DNA from 3 places in the Enterobacter bugandensis genome. Region 3 is predicted to be linked to each of the others. Evidence: predicted binding sites of a transcription regulator. Region 3 holds the regulator's gene; each other region holds the start of a gene.
The links. The regulator sigma-54, encoded in region 3, starts transcription at its own class of promoters, with help from an activator protein. The targets are predictions, from matches to a motif close to GTTGGCACANNTTTCGCTNT.
Positions count from the first base shown of each region.

Region 1: a site for sigma-54 is predicted at 2,309-2,328, ahead of glnK (P-II family nitrogen regulator). Genes of this name have one in related genera too.
Region 2: a site for sigma-54 is predicted at 2,503-2,522, ahead of norV (anaerobic nitric oxide reductase flavorubredoxin). Genes of this name have one in related genera too.

Region 1 covers NZ_LT992502.1:1,123,143-1,127,860, forward strand. The annotation lists gene DG357_RS05370 (SmdA family multidrug ABC transporter permease/ATP-binding protein) at 1-383, shown strand, start outside; gene DG357_RS05375 (SmdB family multidrug efflux ABC transporter permease/ATP-binding protein) at 376-2,157, shown strand; gene glnK (P-II family nitrogen regulator) at 2,379-2,717, shown strand; gene amtB (ammonium transporter AmtB) at 2,753-4,039, shown strand; gene tesB (acyl-CoA thioesterase II) at 4,134-4,718, opposite strand, start outside.
Region 2 covers NZ_LT992502.1:3,710,529-3,715,246, reverse strand. The annotation lists gene norW (NADH:flavorubredoxin reductase NorW) at 1-1,017, opposite strand, end outside; gene norV (anaerobic nitric oxide reductase flavorubredoxin) at 1,014-2,456, opposite strand; gene norR (nitric oxide reductase transcriptional regulator NorR) at 2,644-4,158, shown strand; gene gutQ (arabinose-5-phosphate isomerase GutQ) at 4,155-4,718, opposite strand, start outside.
Region 3 covers NZ_LT992502.1:4,170,038-4,174,755, forward strand. The annotation lists gene lptA (lipopolysaccharide ABC transporter substrate-binding protein LptA) at 1-250, shown strand, start outside; gene lptB (LPS export ABC transporter ATP-binding protein) at 257-982, shown strand; gene rpoN (RNA polymerase factor sigma-54) at 1,030-2,463, shown strand; gene hpf (ribosome hibernation promoting factor) at 2,486-2,773, shown strand; gene ptsN (PTS IIA-like nitrogen regulatory protein PtsN) at 2,856-3,347, shown strand; gene rapZ (RNase adapter RapZ) at 3,393-4,247, shown strand; gene npr (PTS phosphocarrier protein NPr) at 4,244-4,516, shown strand; gene mtgA (monofunctional biosynthetic peptidoglycan transglycosylase) at 4,558-4,718, opposite strand, start outside.

The sequences.
Region 1 (4,718 bases), 3.0 Mb from region 3:
CGGAAGTCGGGGAACGTGGCGTCATGCTGTCCGGCGGGCAGAAACAGCGAATCTCGATTGCCCGCGCGCTGCTGTTGAATGCTGAAATCCTCATTCTGGATGATGCGCTCTCCGCCGTGGATGGTCGTACCGAGCATCAGATTCTGCATAACCTGCGCCAGTGGGGAGACGGACGCACGGTAATTATCAGCGCCCACCGTTTGTCAGCGCTCACCGAGGCCAGCGAAATTCTGGTCTTACAGCACGGACACATTGCCCAGCGCGGGCAGCATGAAACGCTTGCCGAGCAACCGGGCTGGTATCGCGATATGTACCGCTATCAACAGCTTGAGGCGGCGCTGGACGATGCGCCGGAACAGGATCAGGAGGCCACCAATGCGTAAGCTCGGAACGATGTGGCCGACGCTCAAACGTCTGCTGGCCTACGGCTCGCCGTGGCGCAAACCGCTCTCCGTGGCCGTGCTTTTACTCTGGATAGCGGCGATTGCTGAGGTGAGCGGGCCGCTGCTCATCAGCTACTTCATCGACAATATGGTCGCCAAAAGCTACCTGCCGCTGGGGCTGGTGGCGGGCTTAGGCGTGGCCTACGTTGGGTTGCAGCTGGCGGCGGCAGGGCTGCACTATGCGCAGTCGCTGCTGTTTAATCGTGCCGCCGTGGGCGTGGTTCAGCAGCTGCGCACGGATGTCATGGACGCGGCGCTTCGCCAGCCGCTCAGCGAGTTTGATATCCAGCCGGTCGGGCAGGTGATTTCGCGCGTGACCAACGATACCGAAGTGATCCGCGACCTGTACGTCACCGTGGTCGCGACGGTGTTACGCAGCGCGGCGCTGATCGGCGCGATGCTGGTGGCGATGTTCAGCCTCGACTGGCGCATGGCGCTGGTGGCGATTACCATCTTCCCGGCGGTGCTGATCGTGATGATCATCTACCAGCGCTACAGCACGCCAATCGTGCGTCGGGTGCGCGCCTATCTGGCCGACATTAACGATGGCTTCAATGAAGTGATTAACGGCATGAGCGTCATCCAGCAGTTCCGCCAGCAGGCGCGCTTTGGCGAGCGGATGGGCGAAGCCAGCCGATCGCACTATATGGCGCGTATGCAGACGCTGCGCCTCGACGGCTTCCTGCTGCGTCCGCTGCTCAGCCTTTTCTCTGCGCTGGTGCTTTGCGGTTTACTGATGCTCTTTGGCCTGAGCTCAAGCGGTACGATTGAAGTGGGCGTGCTGTACGCTTTTATTAGCTATCTGGGGCGCCTTAACGAGCCGCTGATCGAGCTCACGACCCAGCAATCGATGCTGCAGCAGGCGGTCGTCGCCGGCGAGCGCGTGTTTGAGCTGATGGACAGGCCGCGTCAGGCCTACGGTCGTGACGAGCGACCTCTGCAAAGCGGCGCCATTGCCTTTGATAACGTCTCGTTTGCCTATCGCGAAGACCGGCTGGTGTTGCAGGACATTACGCTGGATGTCCCGTCGCGCGGTTTCGTGGCGCTGGTGGGACATACGGGCAGCGGCAAGAGCACGCTCGCCAGCCTGTTGATGGGCTACTACCCGGTCACGCAAGGCGAAATCCGCCTCGACGGACGCCCGCTCGCGTCTCTCAGCCACAACGTGTTGCGTAAAGGCGTCGCGATGGTGCAGCAGGATCCGGTCGTCCTGGCCGATACCTTCTACGCCAACGTGACCCTGGGGCGAGACTACTCTCAGGAGCAGGTATGGGAGGTGCTGGAAAAAGTGCAGCTGGCAGACCTTGCGCGCGGGTTTAGCGACGGGATTAATACCCGGCTGGGCGAGCAGGGAAACAACCTCTCCGTTGGGCAAAAGCAGCTTCTCGCGCTGGCGCGGGTGCTTATTGAAACCCCGCAGGTGCTGATTCTGGATGAAGCGACGGCCAGCATTGACTCCGGCACCGAGCAGGCCATCCAGCAGGCGCTGGCTGCGGTACGCGACCATACGACGCTGGTGGTGATTGCCCATCGCCTTTCCACCATTGTCGATGCCGATACCATTCTGGTGCTGCATCGCGGACAAGCCGTGGAGCGCGGGACGCACCGTGAACTGCTGGAAGCCAAAGGGCGCTACTGGCAGATGTATCAGCTTCAGCTGGCGGGCGAAGAGCTCGCGGCCAGCGTGCGCGAGGAAGAGTCCCTCAGCGCCTGATGCACCAAAACAAAGCAACGCGCTAACAGTCATTCCTGTTGGTGCAATACTGAAACGCACCGTGCACCGACATGGTGCGTTTTTTTTTCGCCGGTTCATAAAGGAAGACGGCATAACGCTCGTCGCACCGCTTTTCTCCCTCGATTTCATTTCTGGCACACCCCTTGCAATACCTTCTGCGTGAGCTGCGGCCATTACCGAATTCTGACTGGAGGGGATCTATGAAGCTGGTTACGGTGGTAATCAAACCATTCAAACTGGAAGACGTGCGTGAAGCATTGTCCTCAATGGGTATTCAGGGACTGACTGTCACCGAAGTGAAAGGCTTTGGTCGTCAGAAGGGTCATGCCGAGCTTTATCGCGGGGCGGAATACAGCGTTAACTTTCTGCCAAAAGTAAAAATTGATGTCGCGATTGCTGACGATCAGCTTGAAGAAGTGATTGATGTGATTAGCAAAGCGGCCTACACCGGCAAAATTGGCGACGGCAAAATTTTCGTTGCCGAACTGCAGCGCGTCATTCGCATTCGTACCGGCGAATCTGACGAAGCGGCACTGTAAATAACGCCTGGCACACAGTGATAGGGATCGAGAAAATGAAGATAGCAACACTTAAAACGGGTCTGGGTTCGCTGGCACTGCTGCCGGGCCTGGCGCTGGCTGCTCCTGCCGTGGCAGACAAAGCCGATAACGCCTTTATGATGATCAGCACCGCGCTGGTGCTGTTCATGTCTATCCCGGGCATTGCGCTGTTCTACGGCGGCCTGATCCGCGGCAAAAACGTTCTCTCCATGCTGACGCAGGTTGCCGTGACGTTCGCGCTGGTCTGCGTGCTGTGGGTGGTTTACGGTTACTCGCTGGCCTTCGGTACCGGCAACGCCTTCTTTGGTAACTTCGACTGGGTAATGCTGAAAAATATTGAGCTGACCGCGCTGATGGGCAGCTTCTACCAGTACATCCACGTCGCGTTCCAGGGCTCGTTCGCCTGCATTACCGTCGGGCTGATTGTGGGGGCGCTGGCGGAGCGCATCCGTTTCTCTGCCGTTCTGATCTTCGTGGTGGTCTGGCTGACCCTCTCCTATGTGCCGATTGCGCACATGGTCTGGGGCGGTGGTCTGCTGGCAACGCACGGCGCGCTGGACTTTGCGGGCGGTACCGTTGTCCATATCAACGCCGCGGTAGCGGGCCTGGTGGGCGCATACTTGATTGGCAAACGCGTGGGCTTCGGTAAAGAGGCGTTCAAACCGCATAACCTGCCGATGGTGTTTACCGGTACGGCTATCCTCTACTTTGGCTGGTTCGGCTTCAACGCCGGCTCCGCAAGTGCCGCGAACGAAATCGCCGCGCTGGCCTTCGTGAACACCGTTGTGGCGACGGCGGGTGCAATTCTCTCCTGGGTATTCGGCGAGTGGGCGGTACGCGGTAAACCTTCCCTGCTGGGTGCCTGTTCAGGGGCGATTGCCGGTCTGGTCGGTATCACCCCGGCGTGTGGCTATGTGGGTGTCGGTGGTGCGCTGCTGGTGGGACTGGTCGCGGGTCTGGCAGGTCTGTGGGGCGTCACCGCACTGAAACGCGTGCTGCGCGTGGATGACCCTTGCGATGTGTTCGGCGTCCACGGCGTGTGCGGCATCGTCGGCTGTATCATGACCGGCATCTTCGCCGCGAAATCACTGGGTGGCGTGGGCTACGCAGAAGGTGTCACCATGGTTCATCAGGTGCTGGTGCAGCTGGAAAGTATCGCTATCACCGTGGTGTGGTCTGCCGTTGTCGCCTTCATCGGCTATAAGCTGGCGGATATGACCGTTGGGCTGCGCGTACCGGAAGAGCAGGAGCGCGAAGGTCTGGACGTCAACAGCCACGGCGAGAATGCGTATAACGCCTAATAAAAAGCAAAACGGCAACTTCGGTTGCCGTTTTTAATGTTTATTACCTCTCCCATGGGAGAGGGTCAGGGTGAGGGCATCAGGCCGCACACCATTACCCGCGATTACGCATTACCCCTTCCTGCACCGTAGAAGCGACCAGCACGCCGTCCTGGGTATAAAACTCTCCACGCACAAACCCGCGAGCGCTCGACGCTGACGTACTCTCCACGCTGTAAAGCAGCCACTCATTCATATTGAACGGACGGTGGAACCACATGGAGTGATCGATGGTTGCGACCTGCATCCCTTTTTCAAGGAAACCAACGCCGTGCGGCTGTAGCGCAACCGGCAGAAAGTTAAAGTCTGACGCGTAGCCCAGCAGATACTGATGCACGCGGAAATCTTCCGGCACGGTGCCATTGGCGCGGATCCAGACCTGACGCTTCGGCTCGGCGGTGTGGCCTTTCATGGGGTTGTGGAACTCAACCGGGCGGATCTCCAGCGGTTTATCGCAGAGAAACTTCTCTTTGACCTGCGGCGGAAGCAGATGCGCCAGCGCGCGGGCGATATCGGTCTCTGATTTGAGTTCGTCCGGCGACGGTGCTGGCGGCATCACTTTCTGATGTTCATACCCCGGTTCCGGCGCCTGGAAAGAGGCGGTCATATAAAAGATAGGCTTACCGTTCTGAACGGCCGC
Region 2 (4,718 bases), 460 kb from region 3:
GAGGGTAATTTGCCAGTTCAGATCCTGACGCTGCGTTTCACCTGCAAGATGCAGCGGCAATTCCGGCGTTTTGACCTTTACCAGCATGGCGGGTAATTTCAGCGGCGCGCTGCCGCCGAGCAGGTTTTTTGCCAGATACATGGCGCTTAATTGTATCGGTTGCAGGAAGGGCAGCACCTGGCCGTTAATTTCCGCGCAGTCGCCCAGGGCATAAATATCCGGCCGCGTGGTTTGCAGGTAGCTATTTACCTTCACGCCGCGGTTGATTTCAGCCCCTGCACGATGCGCCAGCGCGGTTTCCGGGCGCAGGCCCGTCGCGGCAACCACCGCATCCACTTCTACGCTGCGGCTGCGGTCGAGCGTGGCACGGATACCGCCTTCGGTTTTGCTCAGGCTTTGTAGCTGCGATTTCAGCAGCAGATGCACGCCCATATCAGTCAGACGATGCTGTAAGCGACTGCTTACTTCTGCCGGCATCAGCGCCGACAGAATGCTCGCCGCGTGGTCAACCAGGGTCACGGATTTTCCCGCCCGACAGAAGTCCATCGCCAACTCGGTGCCGATCAGCCCGCCGCCGACGATCATCACTCTGGCGGCATCGCGTAGCCGGGTTTCGCTGGCCTGATACTCCTGCTGGCTGTTGAGGGTAATCATCAGCTCGCGGCCTTCAACCGGCGGCACAAACGCAGATGCCCCGGTCGCCAGCACCAGCCTGTCGTACTGCCAGGTTTTCTCTTTCGCTTTTACCACGTGGGCGTCAGCATCGATATCGGTGACCCAGGTGTACGGAAACAGACGCAGGTTGAACTGCTCCGCGAACTCCCCCGCCGTCTGGCGGGTGAGGTCATCGGCGCGCTGATTCTGGCTAATGACGTGGCTTAAATCAGGCTTGTTGTACTCGTCCATGCTGTCGGCGGCGATCAGCGTCAACGGCACGTTTGCATCCTGTTTGCGGATATTTTTCACCAGTTGGCGGGCAGCAAAGCCCGAGCCGATGATAACGATGCCGTTGCTCATTTTGCCTCCGTTGCCAGTTCATCAAACACGTCTTTGCCGAGGGAGCATTCCGGGCAGAGGAAGTTGTCCGGCACCTCGCTCCACGGCGTGCCCGGGGCTACATCCTGCAGCGGTTCGCCCAGCTCAGGATCGTAGATCCACTGGCAGACGCTGCACTGCATGCGCGGACCGAGATCGGTGCTGGCTGCTGCAGAACAGGTTTGTGGCTGTTCCGCAGGTTTTGCGGTGACTTCAGGAAGCGGGGCGAGCGCCCACTGACGGGCGATGTCGCGGCCATGCTGGCGGCAGATTTCCAGCGCGTCGATATCCGGACGCCATTTCGCCTTCAGGCTCATGGACATCTCAAAACCCGCATCCTGTAAACGGGTAGAAAGACGGTCTACCGCGCCGCCGCTCCAGCCGTGAGAGCCAAAGGCGCTGGCGCGTTTGTTACGAAAGCGCAGGCCGGTCATCTCTTCCACCAGGCCGGCAATCTTCGGCATCATCACGTTATTCATGGTGGAGGTACCCACCAGCACGCCTTTGGAGCGGAAGACGTTGGTCAATACCTCGTTCTTATCGCTGCGCGCCACGTTGAAGATTTTCACCGCCACGTTCGGGTCAACTTCATTGATCCCCTGGGCAATCGCGTCCGCCATCATGCGGGTGTTGTTGGACATGGTGTCGTAGAAGATAGTGATGCGGTCTTCCTGGTAATCCGCGGCCCACTTCAGGTACAGCTCGACGATCTGGGTGGGGTTTTCACGCCACACCACGCCGTGGGAGGTCGCAATCATGTCCACCGGCAGGTTGAAGCCGAGGATCTCGGTAATTTTAGGGGTCACCAGACGGCTGAACGGGGTCAGGATATTGGCGTAGTAGCGCTGGCACTGTTCGAACAGCTCGGTCTGATCCACTTCGTCATTGAACAGGCGTTCGTCGCAGTAGTGCTGGCCGAAGGCGTCGTTGCTGAACAGCACCGCGTCGTCGGTCATGTAGGTCATCATGCTGTCCGGCCAGTGCAGCATCGGGGTTTCGACGAAGATCAGCTGCTTGCCGTTGCCGATATCCAGCGTGTCGCCGGTTTTTACGGTGTGGAAGTTCCACTCCGGATGGTGGTGGTGGCCGTTAATTGAATCAATGGCGTTGGTGGTGCAGTAGATTGGGGTATCCGGAATGTGGGACATCAGCTCGGTCAGCGCCCCGGCGTGGTCCTCTTCCGCATGGTTGATGATGATGTAGTCGATGTCATTCAGGTCGATTTCACCGCGCAGGTTCTGCACGAACTCACGGCTGAATTTGTGATCGACGGTATCGATCAGGACGTTTTTACCTTCGCGGATGAGATAGCTGTTGTAGCTGCTGCCGCGCAGCGTTTTGTATTCCGTCCCGTGGAAATCGCGCACTTCCCAGTCACGTTGACCCACCCAATGAATGTTATTTTTAACCAGAATAGACATAGCAACCTCAACTTAATACAGCGTTTTTAAATAAGATGGTTTGCTTATATCAAGTTGCGTGCCAACTTTTTAAATTATTAATATTCAATAAGTTGTGATTTAATGCCCCATAATGAGTAGTCATTATGACTATCCTAAAAAGAGTCAATATGACATTATGCATTGTCAAAATGACAGTGAGGCAGGCATGAGTTTTTCCGTAGACGTGCTGGCGAAGATCGCCATAGAACTGCAAACCGGTATCGGCCATCAGGACCGCTTTCAGCGCCTGATCTCCACGCTGCGCCACGTGCTGGATTGCGATGCGTCGGCGCTGCTGCGTTACGAAGGGCGGCAGTTTATTCCGCTGGCTATCGACGGCCTGGCGAAGGACGTACTCGGGCGGCGCTTTACGCTGGAGGGCCACCCGCGTCTGGAAACCATCGCCCGCGCGGGCGACGTGGTGCGTTTCCCGGCAGACAGCGATCTGCCCGATCCGTACGACGGCCTGATTCCGGGGCAGGAGAGCCTGAAGGTGCACGCCTGTATTGGCCTGCCGCTGTTCGCCGGGCAGAATCTGATTGGCGCATTAACCCTCGACGGCATGTCGCCGGATCAGTTCGACACCTTCAGCGACGAAGAACTGCGCCTGATTGCGGCGCTGGCCGCCGGGGCGCTGAACAATGCCCTGCTGATAGAGCAGCTGGAGAGCCAGAATATTCTTCCCGGCAGCCCGGCGGCGTTTGAGCCGGTGGCGCATACGGAGATGATCGGCCTTTCGCCCGGCATGGCGCAGCTCAAAAAAGAGATTGAGATTGTTGCCGCGTCCGATCTGAACGTGCTGATCTTCGGAGAGACCGGTACCGGTAAGGAGCTGGTGGCGAAGTCCATCCATGAAGCTTCGCCGCGCGCGGTCAACCCGCTGGTGTACCTCAACTGCGCCGCGCTGCCGGAAAGCGTGGCGGAGAGCGAGCTGTTCGGTCACGTCAAAGGGGCGTTTACCGGGGCCATCAGCAACCGCAGCGGCAAGTTTGAAATGGCCGATAACGGCACGCTGTTTCTTGATGAGATTGGCGAGCTTTCCCTTTCACTTCAGGCCAAGCTGCTGCGCGTATTGCAGTACGGCGACATCCAGCGCGTGGGGGATGACCGCAGCCTGCGGGTGGACGTGCGTGTCCTTGCTGCGACCAACCGGGATCTGCGCGAAGCGGTGCTGGCCGGGCAGTTCCGAGCCGACCTGTTCCATCGGCTGAGCGTGTTCCCGCTGTCCGTGCCGCCGCTGCGTGAGCGCGGAGACGACGTGGTGCTGCTGGCGGGTTATTTCTGCGAACAGTGCCGTCTCAAAATGGGGCTGTCCCGCGTGGTGCTTAGCCCGGGGGCGAGAGCGCATCTGCTCAGCTACGGCTGGCCGGGCAACGTGCGCGAGCTGGAGCATGCGATTCACCGCGCGGTGGTGCTGGCGAGGGCGACGCGCTCGGGGGATGAAGTGGTGATTCATGCGCGCCATTTTGCGCTGCATGAGGAAAATGCCCCGACCGTGAAGCCTGCTGTGCCTGAGAGCGCAATCGAAAACCTGCGCGAAGCGACGGAAGAGTTTCAGCGTCAGATGATTACCCGCGCGCTGGAGCAGAATAACCGCAGCTGGGCGGCGTGCGCGCGGGCGCTGGAGATGGACGTCGCCAACCTGCACCGGCTGGCGAAGCGTCTTGGGCTGAAGGGTTAAATAATCCCGGCCTGGTAGAAGTCCTGCAGGTTGATAGCGCCGCACAGCCTGCCGTGCTCGTCCACCACCGGTGCGGCGGTGATTTTGCGCTTCATCAGCACCTCTTTGGCTTCAATGGCGCGGCTGTCGGCATTGAGCGTCAGCCCGCCTTTGGTCATGGCGTCAGACACGTTTGTTTCCAGCCTGCCGCCGCCCACCATCCAGCGGCGCAGGTCGCCGTCGGTGAACACGCCCTTCACGTTTCCGCCGTCATCGCATACCGCCACCAGCCCCAGACCGGTGCGGCTCAGCTCCAGCATCGCGTCCATCACGCTGGTATCGAGTTTGACCTGAGGAATGGCATCGTCGGTGCGCATCAGATGGTGAACCTTGTTGAGCAGTCGCGCGCCGAGCGCACCTGCCGGATGCGAACGGGCAAAATCTTCCTCATTGAATCCGCGCGCCTGCATTACCGCCATCGCCAGTGCGTCGCCCATCATCAGGGTGTTAACGGTGCTGGAGGTCGGGGCGAGGTGCATCGGGCAGGCTTCACGCTCAACGGAAATATCCAGCGTCGCTTT
Region 3 (4,718 bases):
CAAGCCGGTGAAGGGCCACGCCTCGCATATGCACTATGAGTTGGCGAAGGACCTGGTCATCCTGACCGGAAACGCGTATCTGGAACAGCTGGACAGCAATATTACCGGTGACCAGATTACCTATCTGGTGAAAGAGCAAAAAATGCAGGCCTCCAGCGAGAAAGGCAAACGCGTAACCACTGTGCTGGTTCCGTCGCAGCTGCAGGACAAAGGCAAGGGCCAGGCCCCGGCACAGAAGAAGAGTAACTAATTCGCTATGGCAACATTAACTGCAAAAAATCTCGCGAAGGCCTATAAGGGCCGCCGTGTCGTAGAAGATGTCAGTCTGACCGTCAACTCCGGCGAAATTGTGGGCCTGCTTGGCCCGAACGGTGCGGGTAAAACCACCACCTTCTACATGGTGGTGGGTATTGTGCCGCGCGATGCCGGCAACATTATTATTGACGATGAAGATATCAGCCTGCTGCCGCTGCACGCGCGCGCGCGCCGTGGCATCGGCTATCTGCCGCAGGAAGCCTCTATTTTCCGTCGTCTGAGCGTCTTTGATAACCTGATGGCAGTCCTGCAAATTCGCGACGACCTGACCAACGAACAGCGTCAGGATCGCGCCAACGAGCTGATGGAAGAGTTTCATATCGAACACCTGCGCGACAGCCTGGGCCAGGCCTTGTCCGGGGGGGAACGCCGTCGTGTTGAGATTGCGCGCGCGCTGGCCGCCAATCCGAAGTTTATCCTTCTGGATGAACCGTTTGCGGGCGTTGACCCGATCTCCGTTATCGACATTAAACGCATTATCGAGCATCTGCGTGACAGCGGACTTGGCGTGCTGATCACCGACCACAACGTTCGTGAAACGCTGGCGGTATGTGAACGCGCGTATATCGTGAGCCAGGGCAATCTGATCGCTCACGGTACGCCGCAGCAGATCCTCGAAGACGATCATGTTAAGCGCGTCTATCTTGGGGAAGACTTCAGACTCTGATAGGGTAGAGGTAACGTAACGCCGAACCGGAGAAAAATGCTCTGAACATGAAGCAAGGTTTGCAATTAAGGCTCAGCCAACAGCTGGCGATGACGCCGCAGTTACAGCAGGCAATTCGTCTGTTGCAACTGTCCACCTTAGAACTCCAGCAGGAGCTCCAGCAGGCGCTGGACAGCAATCCCCTGCTGGAGCAAGCCGATCTTCATGACGAGGTAGATACCCAGCAGTCACAGGACACAGAAGCGCTCGACACCGCGGATGCACTCGAACAAAAAGAGATGCCGGACGAGCTTCCGCTGGATGCCAGCTGGGATGAAATCTATACCGCCGGGACCCCTTCCGGCACGCGTGCAGACTACCAGGACGACGAGCTACCGGTCTACCAGGGCGAAACCACCCAGTCGCTGCAGGATTACCTGATGTGGCAGGTAGAGCTTACCCCCTTCTCCGATACCGACCGCGCTATTGCCACGTCGATTGTCGACGCCGTTGATGACACCGGTTATTTGACCGTCACGCTGGACGACATTCTGGAAAGCATGGGCGATGAAGAGATTGAGATTGAGGAGATTGAAGCGGTACTGAAACGCATTCAGCGCTTCGATCCGGTCGGGGTGGCCGCGAAGGACCTGCGCGACTGTCTGCTGATCCAGCTTTCTCAGTTCAGCAAAGAGACGCCGTGGCTCGACGAGGCACGCTTAATCATCAGCGATCATCTGGATCTTCTGGCTAACCACGATTTCCGCACCCTGATGCGCGTCACGCGCCTGAAGGAAGAGGTGCTGAAAGAGGCGGTAAATCTGATTCAGTCCCTCGATCCGCGTCCCGGTCAGTCGATCCAGACCAGCGAACCCGAGTACGTTATCCCGGACGTGCTGGTCAGAAAACACAATGACCGCTGGGTCGTTGAACTGAACTCTGATAGCATCCCTCGCCTGCAAATCAACCAGCAGTACGCCTCCATGTGTACCAGCGCGCGCAACGACTCCGACAATCAATATATTCGCAGCAATCTTCAGGAAGCGCGATGGTTGATCAAGAGCCTTGAGAGCCGGAATGATACCCTGCTTCGCGTGAGCCGCTGCATCGTCGAACAGCAGCAGGCCTTCTTTGAGCAGGGCGAAGAGTATATGAAACCGATGGTGCTGGCGGATATCGCCCAGGCCGTCGAGATGCATGAATCCACTATTTCCCGCGTTACTACGCAGAAGTATCTGCACAGTCCGCGCGGTATTTTTGAGCTTAAGTATTTCTTCTCCAGCCACGTGAACACCGAGGGTGGCGGCGAAGCCTCCTCAACGGCGATTCGCGCCCTGGTGAAGAAGTTGATCGCCGCGGAGAATCCCGCGAAGCCACTAAGTGACAGTAAGTTGACCACCATGCTGTCCGATCAGGGTATTATGGTGGCACGTCGTACTGTTGCGAAGTATCGAGAGTCTTTATCCATTCCGCCGTCTAACCAGCGTAAACAGCTGGTCTGACACAACCGATAAGGAAGACACTATGCAGCTCAATATCACAGGACATAACGTCGAGATTACTGAGGCTTTACGTGACTTCGTGAACGCTAAGTTCGCGAAACTCGAGCAGTATTTCGAAAGGATCAATCAGGTCTACGTTGTGTTAAAAGTGGAGAAAGTGACTCATATCTCGGATGCAACCCTGCATGTAAACGGGGGTGAACTCCATGCCAGTGCGGAAGGGCAAGACATGTACGCGGCTATCGACGGCTTGATTGACAAGCTTGCGCGACAGCTCAATAAACATAAAGATAAACTGAAACAACACTAATTGTCCGGGCAGTTAACGGGTGCAGGACGGCCTGTTGTGAAACACAACGGGCCATTTGTACAGTTAGCGCTTAGGTGAAATTATGATGAACAACGATTCCGCTCTTCAACTGAGCAATGTCCTTAACCAGGAATGTACCCGCAGTGCCGTTCACTGCCAGAGCAAAAAACGTGCGCTGGAGATCATCAGTGAATTGGCTGCAAAACAGCTGGGCCTGCCGCCGCAGGTGGTGTTCGAAGCCATTCTGACCCGTGAAAAGATGGGCAGTACCGGTATCGGCAACGGCATCGCGATCCCGCACGGCAAGCTGGAAGAGGACACCCTGCGTGCCGTCGGTGTGTTTGTGCAGCTGGAAACGCCAATCGCTTTTGACGCCATTGATAACCAGCCCGTCGATCTCCTCTTCGCGCTGTTGGTGCCTGCCGACCAGACCAAGACCCACCTGCATACGCTTTCGCTGGTTGCTAAACGTCTGGCGGATAAAACCATCTGCCGTCGACTGCGCTCAGCCCAAAGTGATGAAGAGCTTTATCAAATTATCACTGAAGCAGAAGGCAATCAGGATGACGCATAACCAGGTGATGGCCTTCACATCTGTTGTCCTGAGGAGAAACGGAACATGGTGCTGATGATTGTCAGCGGTCGTTCAGGGTCGGGGAAATCCGTTGCTCTGCGCGCGCTGGAAGACATGGGTTTTTACTGCGTCGATAACCTGCCGGTCGTGTTATTGCCCGATTTGGCACGCACGTTAGCGGAGAGACAAACCTCCGCCGCCGTCAGTATCGACGTTCGTAACATGCCGGAATCGCCAGAGATCTTCGAACAGGCAATGAGTAACCTGCCTGACGCGTTCTCGCCTCAGCTGCTGTTCCTTGACGCCGACCGCAATACCCTGATCCGCCGCTACAGCGACACCCGTCGTCTGCATCCGCTTTCCAGCAAGAATCTCTCGCTGGAGAGCGCCATCGACGAAGAGAGCGATCTGCTTGAGCCGCTGCGCTCTCGTGCCGATCTGATTGTCGACACCTCAGAGATGTCCGTTCACGAGCTGGCGGAAATGCTGCGAACCCGGCTGCTGGGCAAACGCGAGCGCGAGCTGACGATGGTGTTCGAATCCTTCGGCTTTAAGCACGGTATTCCGATTGATGCGGACTATGTTTTCGACGTGCGCTTCCTGCCGAACCCGCACTGGGATCCTAAACTGCGTCCAATGACCGGTCTGGATAAGCCCGTGGCGGCGTTCCTCGACCGACACACAGAAGTTCACAATTTTATCTACCAGACGCGAAGCTACCTTGAGCTATGGTTACCTATGCTGGAGACAAACAATCGTAGCTACCTGACAGTGGCGATTGGCTGTACCGGCGGTAAACATCGTTCGGTCTACATCGCCGAACAGCTGGCCGACTATTTCCGCTCGCGCGGTAAGAACGTTCAGTCCCGTCATCGCACGCTGGAAAAACGTAAAACATGACCGTAAAACAAACCGTTGAGATCACCAATAAGCTGGGCATGCATGCACGCCCGGCGATGAAGCTGTTTGAGCTGATGCAGGGTTTCGATGCAGAAGTGCTGCTGCGTAATGACGAAGGCACCGAAGCGGAAGCCAACAGCGTGATTGCGCTGCTGATGCTGGACTCCGCCAAAGGGCGTCAGATTGAGGTTGAAGCCACCGGTCCTCAGGAAGAGGAAGCTCTGGCAGCGGTAGTTGCGCTGTTTAACGCCGGGTTCGACGAAGATTAGGCCTGCTATTATTCTGGCGGGTGGCGCTGCGCTTACCCGCCCTACATTAACGCATTTCTCTCCATAAACCCTTCCCCACCCAGCTGGCGCATCTGGCGCATGATCCACGCCTGACGGCTTCGCACGTACCCTGACGGGGCGCTGGCCTTGAAGCGGACAGGATTAGGCAGAACAGCCGCGAGCAGCGCCGCCTCCGACATGC